Alicyclobacillus sp. SO9: one gene and its partners. The protein of the gene in region 3 binds, or shares a complex with, the protein of the main gene of each other region. Links are inferred from orthologs where the notes say so. Each region holds a gene or a part of one and is shown on either strand. Other genes may lie near its edges.

Region 1 (4,014 bases), 1.7 Mb from region 3 along the record:
TTTCTCGGATGCTGATGCACAGCCCGTGCATTCGCGTGGGATGCCATGACTACTCCATCCGTCAAATGAAGCACATCCTTCACGCCTGTGTCTGCTAAGTGAGCAAGGTCGACCCACATCCCGAGACGTACCATTTCTTTCACCACAGCCTTACCGGCTGCTGTTAGGCCTGCATTTCTCGGTTCCCTGCACCCGTCTGCCAGTTCATTTGCCGGATTCCAAGTTAAACCTGCTCCACGAACTCCCAACTGAAATAAAATCCGAAGAATACCTGTATCACCGTGAAGACTACCTCCGCCTTCCAGCGATAAAATACCCGCCAACTTGTCTTCCTTCCTGACCTTTCCCAATTCCCTTCGTGTCCGGACCGGGACTACATCTTCAGAATTTCCCACTTTCTGGTAAAACGTATCAATGCTGTTTAAGACCATTTCCAATTGTGCCAACGAAGGCAGTTCAGCAGGAACAAACAAGGCAAATACCTGTGTCCTGACATTGGCAGCGCGCAGCTTCTCCATGCTTGCCTGAAGCGGAGATTGATTATAAAAGGCAATGTCTTTGTCATAAACCATTTTGTATAGTACATCTACATGTGCGTCCGCTACTGGCAAATTCAAATCCCTTGACACTCCTTTTATAAATCCCTTAACAATCCCTAGACGGTTCCGCTTCCTATGAATAATAAGTTAGAATAAAACCTTAACGAGGTTCAACAATGAGTTTAATGGCAGTTCGCTCTTCTCCGTCGATAACAATGTCCGTAAATGCCGGAATACAAATGAGATCGATCCCGCTAGGAGCGACAAATCCACGCGCTATGGCCACGGCCTTGACTGCCTGATTCAGTGCACCGGCCCCAATAGCTTGAATTTCTGCGGTTCCACGTTCTCGTAAGACGCCTGCGAGTGCTCCTGCAACGGAGTTGGGGTTAGACTTAGCGGATACTTTTAATACATCCACGCTTGGATGACCTCCTTAGGCTCAGGACCTCGGGACTGGGACACTATATCCATATTCGGGAATTTTTCATTTATGCCTGCAACCTATTTTGTTCCCTTATCAGTCTCCTTCCACTTCAATCATTCGCTCAATACTTAACGCTTTGCCACTCTCATCATCGAGCTGGAACAGCACGCTGCAGAATTGCCGCGGTCCCGGCGCGACTTCGAATCGCTGCGGCATATGTGTTGTCAACCGTTTCAAAACAGCCTCTCTGTTCATTCCCAAAATCCCGTCACGAGGCCCGACCATTCCTACGTCAGAAATATATGCACTTCCTTTGGGTAAAATCCGTTCATCTGCCGTGGGAACATGAGTGTGGGTGCCAACCACCGCCGACACCCTTCCATCCAAATACCATCCCATTGCCAATTTCTCAGAGGTTGTCTCTGCGTGCATATCCACGATAATGTGCCGGATATCCTGATGTTCTCGCAGTATTTTATCTACAGCTGAAAACGGAGAATCAAGTTGGCTCAAGAATGTTTGTCCCATGACGTTGACAATGAGGACTTGCGTTCTTCCCACACGGCAGACTGTATAGCCGCGCCCAGGAGTACCGTCCGGATAATTTGCCGGTCGCACGATGCGTTCATCCTTATCTATTAGGGGGACGATTTCTTTTCGGTCCCACGTGTGGTTTCCCATTGTTACTATCTCAATACCGGCATCGTACAATTGATCTGCAATTTTCGGCACCAACCCCCGGCCCGAATAGGCATTTTCCCCATTTGCGATAACCAAATCTGGCCGCAGTGCAGGAAGGGTTCTGCCCAGTACATCCGCTGCGAAATCAACGCCAGGTTTGCCAACAATGTCTCCGATGAAAAGAATTTTCAGTCTAATCTCCTCCTGTATAACACATGTCCGTCGATATGGAAAAATAGAGTAGCCCGAAGGCTACTCTATTTTGCGTATTCAACGGCTCTAGTTTCTCGAATCACAGTGACCTTTATTTGTCCTGGATAATCCAGTTCACTTTCAATTTTCTTGGATATCTCTCTCGCCACGCGCACTGACTCAGCGTCATCAATAACATCGGGTCTGACGATGATTCGCACTTCACGACCAGCCTGGATGGCATAACACTTCTCAACACCATCAAAGGATTCCGCAATGGACTCCAGTCTTTCCAGACGCTTCATGTAGATATCCAGTGTTTCTCTTCGAGCTCCTGGACGGGCTGCAGAAATTGCATCAGCCGCAGCAACGATAACAGATACAGTCGACGAAAACTCTACGTCGCCGTGGTGGGCAGCAATAGCGTTAATCACCGTAGCAGGCTCCTTGTAACGCTTTGCGAGATCCACACCTATCTCGACATGAGAACCTTCCACCTCGTGGGTAATAGCTTTTCCAATGTCGTGAAGCAAGCCTCCACGTTTGGCAAGCGGAACGTCCAAACCGAGTTCTGCAGCCATTAACCCAGCCAAATTGGCGACCTCAACCGAATGCTTCAATACATTTTGTCCATAGCTCGTCCTGAACTTCAGTCTTCCCAAAAGCTTAATTAAATCTGGATGAAGTCCATGAACACCACTGTCGAAGGTCGCTTGCTCCCCTTCATCGCGAATCAATTCGTCAATATCACGCCTAGATTTCTCCACCATTTCCTCAATTCGTGCAGGGTGGATGCGGCCGTCGGCCACTAGTCGTTCCAATGCCACCCGCGCTACTTCCCGACGAACAGGATCGAACCCAGACAAAATTACGGCTTCCGGCGTGTCATCAATAATCAAATCAATTCCTGTTAACGTCTCCAACGTTCGAATATTTCGGCCTTCTCTACCAATGATGCGGCCTTTCATTTCATCATTCGGCAAATTCACGACTGAGACAGTAATCTCAGCTGCATGATCTGCAGCACAACGTTGAACTGCTGTGGCCACAATGTCCCGGGCCCTTTTGTCCGCCTCAAGGCGTGCAGCCTGTTCAATGTCCCGCATCAAAACCGCAGCGTCGTGACGGCTTTCCCTTTCAACGGTAGATAAAATCAACTCTCGTGCACTCTCACGCGTTAAACCCGATACGCGTTCAAGTTCTTCTACTTGCTGTTGATGTAACTCTTCAATTTCCTGTTTCAGCTTTTCAGTCTGTCTTTCCTTATTTGCGAGCTCTTCAGAGCGCTTTTCAAGAGATTCCTGTTTTCTATCAACAGTTTCCTCTTTTTGCAGAAGACGTCGCTCGAGCTTCTGCACTTCGTTTCGTCGTTCGCGAATCTCGCGCTCGGCGTCTTGCCTGGTTTTGTGAGCCTCTTCCTTTGCTTCAAGCAATGCTTCTTTTTGCTTTGCTTCAACATCGCGCTGCGCAGACTCAATAATCTGCAATGCTCTGACTTCAGCAGCGCCAATTTTGGACTCGGCCACAGACTTTCTTAAAAAGTACCCTATTGCAAGACCAATCACTAATGTCGCCAAAGACACTAAAACAACCAATACCACAGTCTCAATCATTTATAAAACTGCCTCCCTGCTCAACTCCGCGAACCGCCACTCACTGGAACGTATGGCATAAGGAACACAGATTCGAGCTAGAGGCCGTAAAATATACGCAACTTTATTCTATAGTTGCATACCAATCCTTGTCAAGAACGTATGTCATTATCTTCAACAAAACGCTCCAGTTCATCCAGGACTGCATAAATTACAGAAGTTTGAAACCCCTTGCGCTGCAGATACTGCCCCACTTTCGTCTTTCTGTCAGTTAGAGGCTTGTTCCTGTATTTACGCCACTGTTTTCGACCCAAATGGAGCGCTGCCCTAGTTTCAATCGCATCATCATAGTGCTCCTGCAATACTGTATCGGTCACATTGGTATGTATGCCCCGCTGGCGAAGTTTCCACGACAGTTCCATCCGACTCATTTGAGACTTTTTTTGTTCAATATACATACGAGCAAACTGATGGTCATTCAGAAGTTGCAAGTCCCGGAGTTTCTCCATGACATGACGCCGAACAGGTGGAGCATAATCCTTCTTCTCCAGATGCCGCTCAACTTCATTCTCCGTACGGGGCC
Region 2 (4,092 bases), 1.7 Mb from region 3 along the record:
TATTGTCAAAGGTCGACTGAAACAACATATCCGACAGCGTATCTGCCGCAGTATCAAAGTGCTCATCAAGCACCTTTGCGTAAAAACAGGTATATTCCTTCGCAGTAAAAGCGTTGACTTGGCCGCCAATTGCATCGAAAGCACTGGCTAACTGCCTCGCAGAACGCCGTTCGGTTCCTTTAAACAGCATGTGTTCAAGGAAATGGCTGATGCCGTTATTTTCACGAGTTTCATACCGCGATCCCGTTCCTATCCAGACCCCTATACTGACTGAACGCAAGTTGGGAATATGTTCACCCACAATGCGTACTCCGTTTCTAAGCTGACGACGGTAAGTCACTTGCTATCCCCCTTAACCTATCCGTTACTTGTATGCAAACTCAAAGTGTTGAATTGTCTCAAGCAATGGCGTGGAAATCTTTTCACATTCTATCCTCTTTTCTATGAGTATACAATACCGTCATTACAATGGATCTTTCAAGACCGAAGGCGGGTGGATAACAGATTGCTCAGATACTACCTGAGAAACCGTCTTAAACACATAACCCTTCTCTTTTAAATCATGAATAACTTGTGGAAGAGCCCTTGCCGTAGAAGCAGTCGGATGCATCAAGATGAGAGACCCCGGTTGAATCCGCCTGTCCACCCTGTGAACAATTTGAGCCGACGGAGGACGCCGCCAGTCGATAGTATCCACAGTCCATAAAATCACTTTCATGTGACGCGCAGACGCAACCTTTACCAGCCGCTGGTCATAAGAGCCTGCAGGTGGAGCAATCAAACGCACTTTCGCGTGAGTTTTGTCAGCAATGACCTTCGCAGAAGTGTCCAGTTGGTTGCCTAGCTGGACGTTGGACAATTTCTTGAAGTCTTTGTGTCCAATTCCGTGACTCCCAATATCCTCTCCATACTCTGCTACCTGCGCAGCCAATGTAGGATTGTCTCTCACCCACGCCCCGTCGAGAAAGAACGTTGCCTTGATTCCATTTTCTTTCAAAACGCTGAGAATTTGCGGCACATGTTCTTCACCCCAAGATACATTAAACATGAGTGTTGCCGACTTTTCCTGCTTTGGACCCCTGTAAATAGGCGCCGTCTGAATATCGTTCAAGTCTGTCTCGGGCATCACAGGTGCCCAGACAAGGTGAACACGACCGTCTTTGTCCCTTTGGGTCAGCGCGCGGCTCTTATCGATCTCCAGTTTCCAGCCGTTTAGACCGGGAACAGCCTGCCAGATTCTATCGAACTTCGCATTGACGGGCTGCTGGTTGAGTTCCTCGGCAATATCTGCCCAATCAGGCGTCTTATTGGACCTGACCGCTCCCTGAACCGCTCCCGCGCCGCATTGCTGTAAAACAAGTGTGAGAACAAGAGCAAGACTGACAGCGAGGCCGAGTCCCAATCCGATGCGTTGCCTTGTTCTGAAACGTGTCCTCATACCATATCATTCCTCCTTGTTGTAGAAAGTCTGTTTCAGTTCGACTTTCACGTCGTACTTGTCTTCTGATAGCGTGCCCAAACATACAAAAATCCTCCTTGAAAAGGAGGATTCAAAAACCAATATGGAGTGTGGTGCCATGTTCAGTGTCCATCTCAAACACCGCTGCATTGCAAGTCACGCATCGAACTTAGCTCTTACTGTGGACGTTTGCCCCAGATTTCAGAGCCTGTTTGCGTGAAAGGTTGACACGGCCCTGGTTATCAATCTCGGTTACCTTCACTGTAATTTGGTCTCCTACTTTACAGATGTCTTCGACCTTGTTCACTCGATTCTCATCCAATTGGGAGATATGCACTAATCCTTCTTTTCCAGGAAGGACTTCTACGAAAGCGCCATATTTCTCAACCCGCGTTACTTTTCCTAAGTAGGTCACGCCCACTTCAACTTCGCGCGTAATATTCATAATTTGTTCCTTCGCCTTATCAGCCATGGCTGCATCCACGCCTGAGATAAAGACATGTCCGTCTTGTTCAATGTCAATTTTCACGCCGGTTTCTTCAATGATTTTATTGATAACTCGGCCCCCGGGTCCGATGACATCACGGATTTTATCCGGTTTAATTTCAAGAGCAATGACCTTTGGTGCATATTGAGACAATTCCGTACGCGGTTGGCCAATTGCAGCCATCATCTTGTCCAAGATAAACAAGCGGCCTTCTCTGGCTTGCGTCAGAGCCCGTTCAAGAATCTCGCGGTTAATGCCTGCAATCTTGATGTCCATCTGCAGAGCAGTAACACCAGCGGCCGTTCCCGCCACTTTGAAGTCCATATCGCCCAAATGGTCTTCCAAACCTTGAATGTCCGTGAGAACTGCTACATCTCCGCCCTCTTCAACCAGCCCCATTGCGATTCCGGCGACAGGTGCTTTAATCGGTACCCCTGCATCCATAAGAGCCATAGTGCTTCCACAAATACTTGCCTGAGAAGTTGAACCATTGGACTCTAACACTTCTGAAACGACTCGAATTGCATAAGGAAATTTATCTGGTCCAGGAATAACCGGGTCCAGTGCGCGCTCTCCTAATGCACCATGGCCGATATCGCGGCGACTCGGAGCGCGAAGCGGACGGGCTTCACCGACGCTGAACGGAGGAAAGTTGTAATGGTGCATGTAGCGGTTTGACTCTTCCGTGCCGAGTCCGTCCAGCATCTGTTCGTCACCGAGAGCACCGAGCGTGCATACTGACAGTGCCTGAGTCTGACCGCGGGTAAATAAACCTGACCCGTGAGCTCGGGGCAACAAATCAACTTCACAAGAAATTGGCCTGATTTCATCCAGTTTACGTCCGTCTGGACGCATGCCTTCGTGGATGATGGCTCGCCGCACTTCTTCTTTCAAGATATCGTGCAAAACCTCGTCGATTGCTGCTTCCTGTTCGGGGAATTGTTCAGCCAACGCTGCCTGTGCCTCCGCACCGACAGCGGCCACTGCTTCATCGCGAGAATGCTTATCCGGATTCCTGACCGCTGCTTTAATGGCCTCTGCTGCATGAGTACGCACAGCCTCGTTTAAATTTGCATCCACCTGATGAAGCTGGACTTCGCGCTTTTCCACAGCAGCATCTTCCGCAAATTTGCGAATTTCAGAGATTATGTACTTGATTGTCTCGTGTCCGAACAAAATCGCTTCAAGCATCGTCTCTTCGGGAACTTCATCCGCACCTGCTTCAACCATGACAATCGCCTTTTCAGTTCCCGCAACAGTCAAATGAATGTCGCTCTTTCCCGTTTGTTCCACCGTTGGATTAATCACAAACTCTCCATCAACACGACCGACAATCACTCCGGCGATGGGTCCGTCAAACGGAATATCTGAGACTGTCAGCGCTGCGGACGTACCCATCATGGCCGCCATTTCCGGTGGACAATCTTGGTCGACAGACATCACAATATCAACAACCTGAACGTCATTTCGAAAGCCTTCCGGAAACAGCGGACGAATTGGACGGTCAATCAGCCTCGACGCCAAAATTGCCCTTTCGCTGGGTCTGCCTTCACGCTTGATAAAACCGCCTGGAATCTTTCCAACAGCGTAAAACCGCTCTTCATAATTCACGGTTAAGGGAAAGAAATCAAGGTCTTTCGGGTCCTTTGAAGCGGTGACCGTTGCCAGCACCATTGTGTCTCCATAGCGCACTGATACGGCTCCTGTTGCTTGTTTTGCGAGCTTCCCTGTTTCCAGGACTACAGGCCTGCCCGCCAGCATGAATTCGTGTCTTTTAACCATGCTTGTCCAAATTCCTCCTTAGCATCAAACTGATGCACAATAGTTCCGTCTTTCGCAGTTTGCCTCAATATATAAACCAAGCGGGCCGCAGCCCGCTTGTATAAAGAACAACGACTATCTGCGCAAACCTAATGCCTGAATTAAATCGCGATAGCGGTTTACGTCCTTTTTCCGCAAGTAATTCAAGAGGTTACGGCGGTGACCAATCATCTTGTAGAGTCCACGGCGTGAGTGGTGGTCCTTCTTGTGTGTTCGAAAATGCTCTGTTAAATAAGTAATGCGTTCCGTCAGAATTGCAATCTGTACTTCCGGCGATCCAGTGTCACCTTCGTGCGTCTGAAACTTCTCGACGATTTCTTTCTTA
Region 3 (5,172 bases):
TTTTGCTTTAACTGCTCTGGGTCTTGGGGCACTGTAATAGCATGCAGGTCAACAATGCAAAATACACAATCGGCTTCGTCCTGCAAACGTACAAAATTCTTCATAGCACCTAAGTAATTGCCGATTGTCATGGTACCGCTGGGTTGGATTCCTGAAAATACTCGCTGCATTGTGTTCACTCCTGTTAATTGTCCATATGTCGGCAATTATACCGTATGTGTGCCGAGGGTGCTAACGTGAAACAATTCACTTACGGGCTGCGGGTCTCGGCGGATGCCAGAACCAGCCTCCTTCGAAAAAGGACTATTCCGCCGCGATTTGAGTGACATCGCTTTGGAACAGTCCTTGAGGCATCATGTGCAGAGTACTGCGTTTCACAAATTGGGTACTGACATTATAAGACGGTAGCAAACCCTCGATAAACGAGTCCGTGCTGCGGATCCACTGTAACGGATTGACCATCTGCTACCAAAGCCATAGCGTCTTTCGCACCTACAATAACCGGCTTGCCTAAGTTTAATCCAATGACTGCGGCCTCTGAAGTCATCCCACCGGCTTCAGCAATTACGGCAGATGCCCGCTCCACAGCAGGAACGGCATCCTTGTCAATGCCGACAGTGACAATGACATCGCCTTCCTGTACCCTTTCCAGCAGTTTGGCGGTAGACTTCTCAACCACAGCTTTGCCGCTTGCTGCGCGTTGACCAATCCCCGTACCCTTTACCAGCACTTCACCTATAGTATGTACTTTAATGAGGTTTGTAGTGCCATGTTGTCCAACAGGTACCCCGGCAATGATAATCACCATATCTCCGTGATTGACATACCCTGCGTTTAAAGCACCTTCTACTGCCGTTTCGAGAACTTCGTCTGTCGATTTTGCATCGGGAACCACCACTGGATAGACCCCAGAACTAACAGCCAAACGGCGCGCAACCTTTGCGGACGGAGTTGATGCAACTATCAGTGTTTCCGGTCGGTGTTTCGAAATCATGCGGGCGGTGTGGCCGGAGTGTGTCGCTGTCAAGACAGCGCGTACGCCTAATTCCGAAGCCATGGATTCCACGGCCTGGCCAATGACATCGGTGACCGTCTTCTCCACGCTGTCGCTGTGGCGGCTGTTCACTTCATGAGACAAAAGCGCTTGTTCTGCTCGCTCAGCAATCTGCGCCATGGTACTTACCGATTCAAAAGGATAACGGCCGGCAGCTGTTTCCCCTGACAGCATGATAGCGTCAGTGCCGTCAAAAATCGCGTTCGCAACGTCGCTTGCTTCTGCTCTCGTTGGTCTGGGATTTCTCTGCATTGAGTCAAGCATTTGTGTCGCAGTAATGACCGGCTTCCCAAATTTGTTGCACAGCTTAATCATGCGTTTTTGGGCAAGGGGTACCTCTTCTGTCGGAATTTCAACACCAAGGTCCCCACGAGCTACCATAATGCCGTCAGATACTTCCACGATTTCATCGAGTCTGTCCATGCCCTCTTGCGTTTCAATCTTGGAAATAATATCCGCGTGATAGTTGCCTTTTTCCAACAAGCCGCGAACTTCTAAGACGTCGCCAGCCTTGCGTACAAATGAGGCTGCAATAAAATCAACACCCTGCTCCATTCCGAATTGAATGTCTGCTTTGTCCTTCTCGGTAACGCCAGGAATGCGCAGGGTTACTCCCGGCACATTGATTCCTTTGTTGTTTTTTAGCGGACCTCCGTTTGTCACCCGACAGACAATGTCAGTTCCTTCTGTCCGCTCTACTTCGAGACCAATTAATCCGTCGTCAATTCTTATGGGAGCCCCAGGATACACATCCTCCAGCAGTCCCTTGTAAGAAATCGACACCCGTTCCTTCGTTCCTATTTCCAACTCATCAATGGTCAGTCGAAGCGTGTCTCCGTCTTGAAGTTCAACTTCTCCATTCTCAATTTTTCCGGTCCGGATTTTCGGGCCTTTGATATCCAACATAATACCTACATGCTTACCAACAGCCTTTGCAGCTTCGCGAATTCTTTGGATGCGCAGCGCATGCTCTTCGTAGGTTCCGTGTGAAAAGTTTAAACGAGCTACGTCCAGCCCAGCCTCAATCAAGGATTTCAACATTTCCGGGCTTTCACTTGCAGGGCCAATGGTGCAGACAATCTTTGTACGTCGCATCCGTTTCTCCTCCGATTTCATTGCTTATTTCAAGTTCATGTACTTGCTTCACTGCGCGAATTTGAGTCCTACTATATAGACAGGATACTTGACAAACCGTACAAGCGTTCATCAGGTTTTCGAGGTGTCGTAAACACAGTGTCAAAGTCGACTGCACTGAGCACCCCGTTTTGTGTGCCTGCCATTTTCCCACTGATGCCTTCCCGCAATAAGTTTACCGCATGAGAGCCAAGTTGACTCGCTAAAATTCTGTCTGTGGATGAAGGGGGGCCTCCTCGCTGAATATGCCCCAGCACGGTCACACGTACGTCGAAGCCCGTGTGTTCAGAGAGGTATTGCCCTATCTCCATTCCGTTACCGGCTCCCTCTGCCACAACAATGATAGAGTGTTTTTTGCCGCGAGACACACCCCTGTCCAGCTTTTGAATCACTTCTTCAATTTTGTACGGGACCTCTGGAATTAAGATGGACTCAGCCCCGCCGGCCAAACCAGCGTAAAGCGCAATGTCACCTGCGTTGCGCCCCATCACTTGTACGACGTATGTGCGTTCATGAGACGTGGCTGTATCACGAATCTTGTCGATGGCATCAATCGCTGTATTCACGGCCGTATCAAACCCAATAGTGGTATCGCAACACGGAATGTCATTGTCAATCGTTCCCGGAACACCGATGGTGGGAAAGCCAAGGTTGTGAAGTGCCTGAGCACCATGAAAGGACCCGTCTCCGCCAATGACAACCAGGCCTTCAATCCCCGCCTGCTTCAGTCTTTCCAATCCTTGCTTCTGACCATCCGGAGTTTTAAATTCCTCGCAGCGGGCCGTGTATAAGATGGTGCCCCCACGCTGAATAATATCTGCGACAGAGCCAAGGGTCATGTCAACGATTTCTCCGTTCATCAAACCGCTGTACCCGCGGTAAATCCCTGCTACTTCCATACCCGAATAAATAGCTGTTCTAACCACTGCTCTGACTGCCGCGTTCATTCCAGGGGAATCTCCGCCGCTGGTCAACACTCCGATTCGCTTCAATTGCAAACACCTCCAGGCTGTACGAATTTTGTCCCGCCGGGACTATTTACGTCCCCAAAGAGATATACGGAACTGACTGCAGATCCACACGTCATTGAGCAAAGTACGGGCCAGTACCTGCAGCCTTTGCAGGTACTGTTCATTCATTGCAAGTGTTACTCAGAATATACGCCCATGTTCCGATATTTATTGTAACGAGCTTCGAGCAACTCTGAAACAGACAACTGTGACAGTTCTCGAAGAGATTTCACAGCAATCTGCTTCACCGTCTCAATCATCTTATGCGGGTCTTTTTGAGCGCCCCCTGCGGGCTCCGGTACGAGTTGGTCCGCAACGCCAAAGTCGATTAAATCCTTGGCACCAATTTTCATTGTTTCTGCTGCTCTCGCCCCTTGAGTACTGTCCTTCCACAGGATGGCTGCAGCGGATTCGGGTGCAATCACGGAATACCACGCGTACTCGAGTACAAAGATTTGGTCCGTAACACCTAATCCCAGTGCACCCCCGCTTCCGCCTTCGCCCGTTACAAAGCACACCGTCGGCGTCTTGAGTCCTGCCATCTCTCGCAGATTGACAGCAATGGCTTCACTCTGACCGCGCTCTTCTGCAGACATTCCCGGATAAGCGCCGGCAGTATCGATAAACAAAATCACCGGCCTGCCGAATTTCTCCGCCTGCTTCATCAGTCGAAGGGCTTTACGGTAGCCTTCGGGATGTGCCATACCAAAGTTGCGATAAATGTTTTCTTTCGTATCTCGGCCCTTCTGATGGCCAATGACTGTTACGGGAGTGCCTTCAAGAACGCCGATGCCTCCAACGATGGCTGGATCATCCCGAAAGTTCCTGTCTCCGTGTAATTCAATAAACTCAGAACAGATTCCTTCAATGTATTCCAGAGTTGTTGGACGACCGGGTTGCCGTGCGATTTGTACACGTTGCCAAGGCGTTAACTCATCGTAAACCTGATTGGATAATGTCTGAAGTTGTTCCTCCAACTCCTGAATTTGCGCCGTCAGGTCCACTCCGCTGTCGGTCATAAAACTTCTCAACTGCTGTATCTTTGCTTGCAGTTCCTTTAGCGGTTTTTCAAAATCCAATTCACTCGGCATTGACCTTACCTCCCGGTGAATGAATGTGCAGGATGGTGGCCAATGTTTCCCGCAGCTCTTTGCGATGTACTACCTTATCTATCATTCCGTGCTTCAGCATAAACTCAGCCGTTTGAAAGTCGTCCGGCAGCTTTTGCCGAATCGTCTGTTCAATGACCCTTCGACCAGCAAACCCAAACAAAGCTCCGGGCTCTGCCAGAATAATGTCTCCGAGACTGGCAAAACTAGCACTTACGCCGCCTGTGGTCGGATGTGTAATAACAGAAATAAAAAGGGCACCGCGTTCATGCATCCGCTGCAATGCAGCCGACGTCTTAGCCATCTGCATCAGAGACAGCACGCCTTCCTGCATACGAGCCCCGCCTGATGCGGTAAACAAAACGAAAGGATGTCGCTCGTCTGCAGCCCGCTCCATCGCCCGGGTGATTTTTTCGCCCACTGCAGCGCCCATGCTTCCCATAATAAACCTGGAATCCATCACACCGATGCTGAGTGGATTACCGCCAAGCGTTCCATAGCCAGTAACGACCCCTTCAAGCAAATCTGAATCAGTTTGGGCTTTTCTTATCTTATCCATGTAACCAGGAAAGCCAAGGGGATCCTCGGAACTGACGTCTGCGTCATACTCTGTGAAACCTTCGTCGTCCAGCGTAGCAAGAATTCTCGAAGCAGCATCCATAGAAAAGTGGTAACCACAATGAGGACAAGTATGCAGATGCTTGTGTAATTCCTTGGCAATCAAAATTGCGCCGCAGGATTTACACTTGTTTACGATTCCTTTAGGAATACTATCTTTTTGTTGCTCACCATCAACCGGCCTGGTTGGGACTTCAACCTTGCCTATTGTGGCATAATGGCGTTTTTTATGAAACAAGTCTTTAAA

The links.
Region 1: pfkA (region 3) and rny share a complex: the UniProt entries of both Bacillus subtilis proteins name them as parts of the possible RNA degradosome complex. The link is inferred for Alicyclobacillus sp. SO9 from one-to-one orthologs.
Region 2: pfkA (region 3) and pnp share a complex: the UniProt entries of both Bacillus subtilis proteins name them as parts of the possible RNA degradosome complex. The link is inferred for Alicyclobacillus sp. SO9 from one-to-one orthologs.

The regions. Positions count from the first base shown.
Region 1 is NZ_CP066339.1:2,427,823-2,431,836, reverse strand. What follows is about bases 1,179-4,014. They hold rny (ribonuclease Y), read right to left. Parts: upstream 3,453-4,014; coding sequence 1,905-3,452; downstream 1,179-1,904. Other genes in these bases: GI364_RS10995 (regulatory protein RecX), read right to left, coding at 3,584-4,014; GI364_RS11005 (TIGR00282 family metallophosphoesterase), read right to left, coding at 1,179-1,815. In the rest of the region: GI364_RS11015 (dipeptidase), read right to left, coding at 1-617; GI364_RS11010 (stage V sporulation protein S), read right to left, coding at 700-960; more of GI364_RS11005, read right to left, coding at 1,060-1,178. UniProt on the Bacillus subtilis protein: Endoribonuclease that initiates mRNA decay. Initiates the decay of all SAM-dependent riboswitches, such as yitJ riboswitch. Involved in processing of the gapA operon mRNA, it cleaves between cggR and gapA.
Region 2 is NZ_CP066339.1:2,398,258-2,402,349, reverse strand. The notes cover bases 1,179-4,092. They hold pnp (polyribonucleotide nucleotidyltransferase), read right to left. Parts: upstream 3,729-4,092; coding sequence 1,629-3,728; downstream 1,179-1,628. Other genes in these bases: rpsO (30S ribosomal protein S15), read right to left, coding at 3,843-4,092; GI364_RS10875 (polysaccharide deacetylase family protein), read right to left, coding at 1,179-1,438. Also shown: GI364_RS10880 (M16 family metallopeptidase), read right to left, coding at 1-340; more of GI364_RS10875, read right to left, coding at 464-1,178. UniProt on the Bacillus subtilis protein: Involved in mRNA degradation. Catalyzes the phosphorolysis of single-stranded polyribonucleotides processively in the 3'- to 5'-direction. Necessary for competence development in Bacillus subtilis.
Region 3 is NZ_CP066339.1:4,080,097-4,085,268, forward strand. What follows is about bases 1,201-4,016. They hold pfkA (6-phosphofructokinase), read right to left. Parts: upstream 3,181-4,016; coding sequence 2,221-3,180; downstream 1,201-2,220. Other genes in these bases: pyk (pyruvate kinase), read right to left, coding at 1,201-2,149; GI364_RS19085 (acetyl-CoA carboxylase carboxyltransferase subunit alpha), read right to left, coding at 3,336-4,016. In the rest of the region: trpS (tryptophan--tRNA ligase), read right to left, coding at 1-170; more of pyk, read right to left, coding at 395-1,200; more of GI364_RS19085, read right to left, coding at 4,017-4,289; accD (acetyl-CoA carboxylase, carboxyltransferase subunit beta), read right to left, coding at 4,279-5,172. UniProt on the Bacillus subtilis protein: Catalyzes the phosphorylation of D-fructose 6-phosphate to fructose 1,6-bisphosphate by ATP, the first committing step of glycolysis.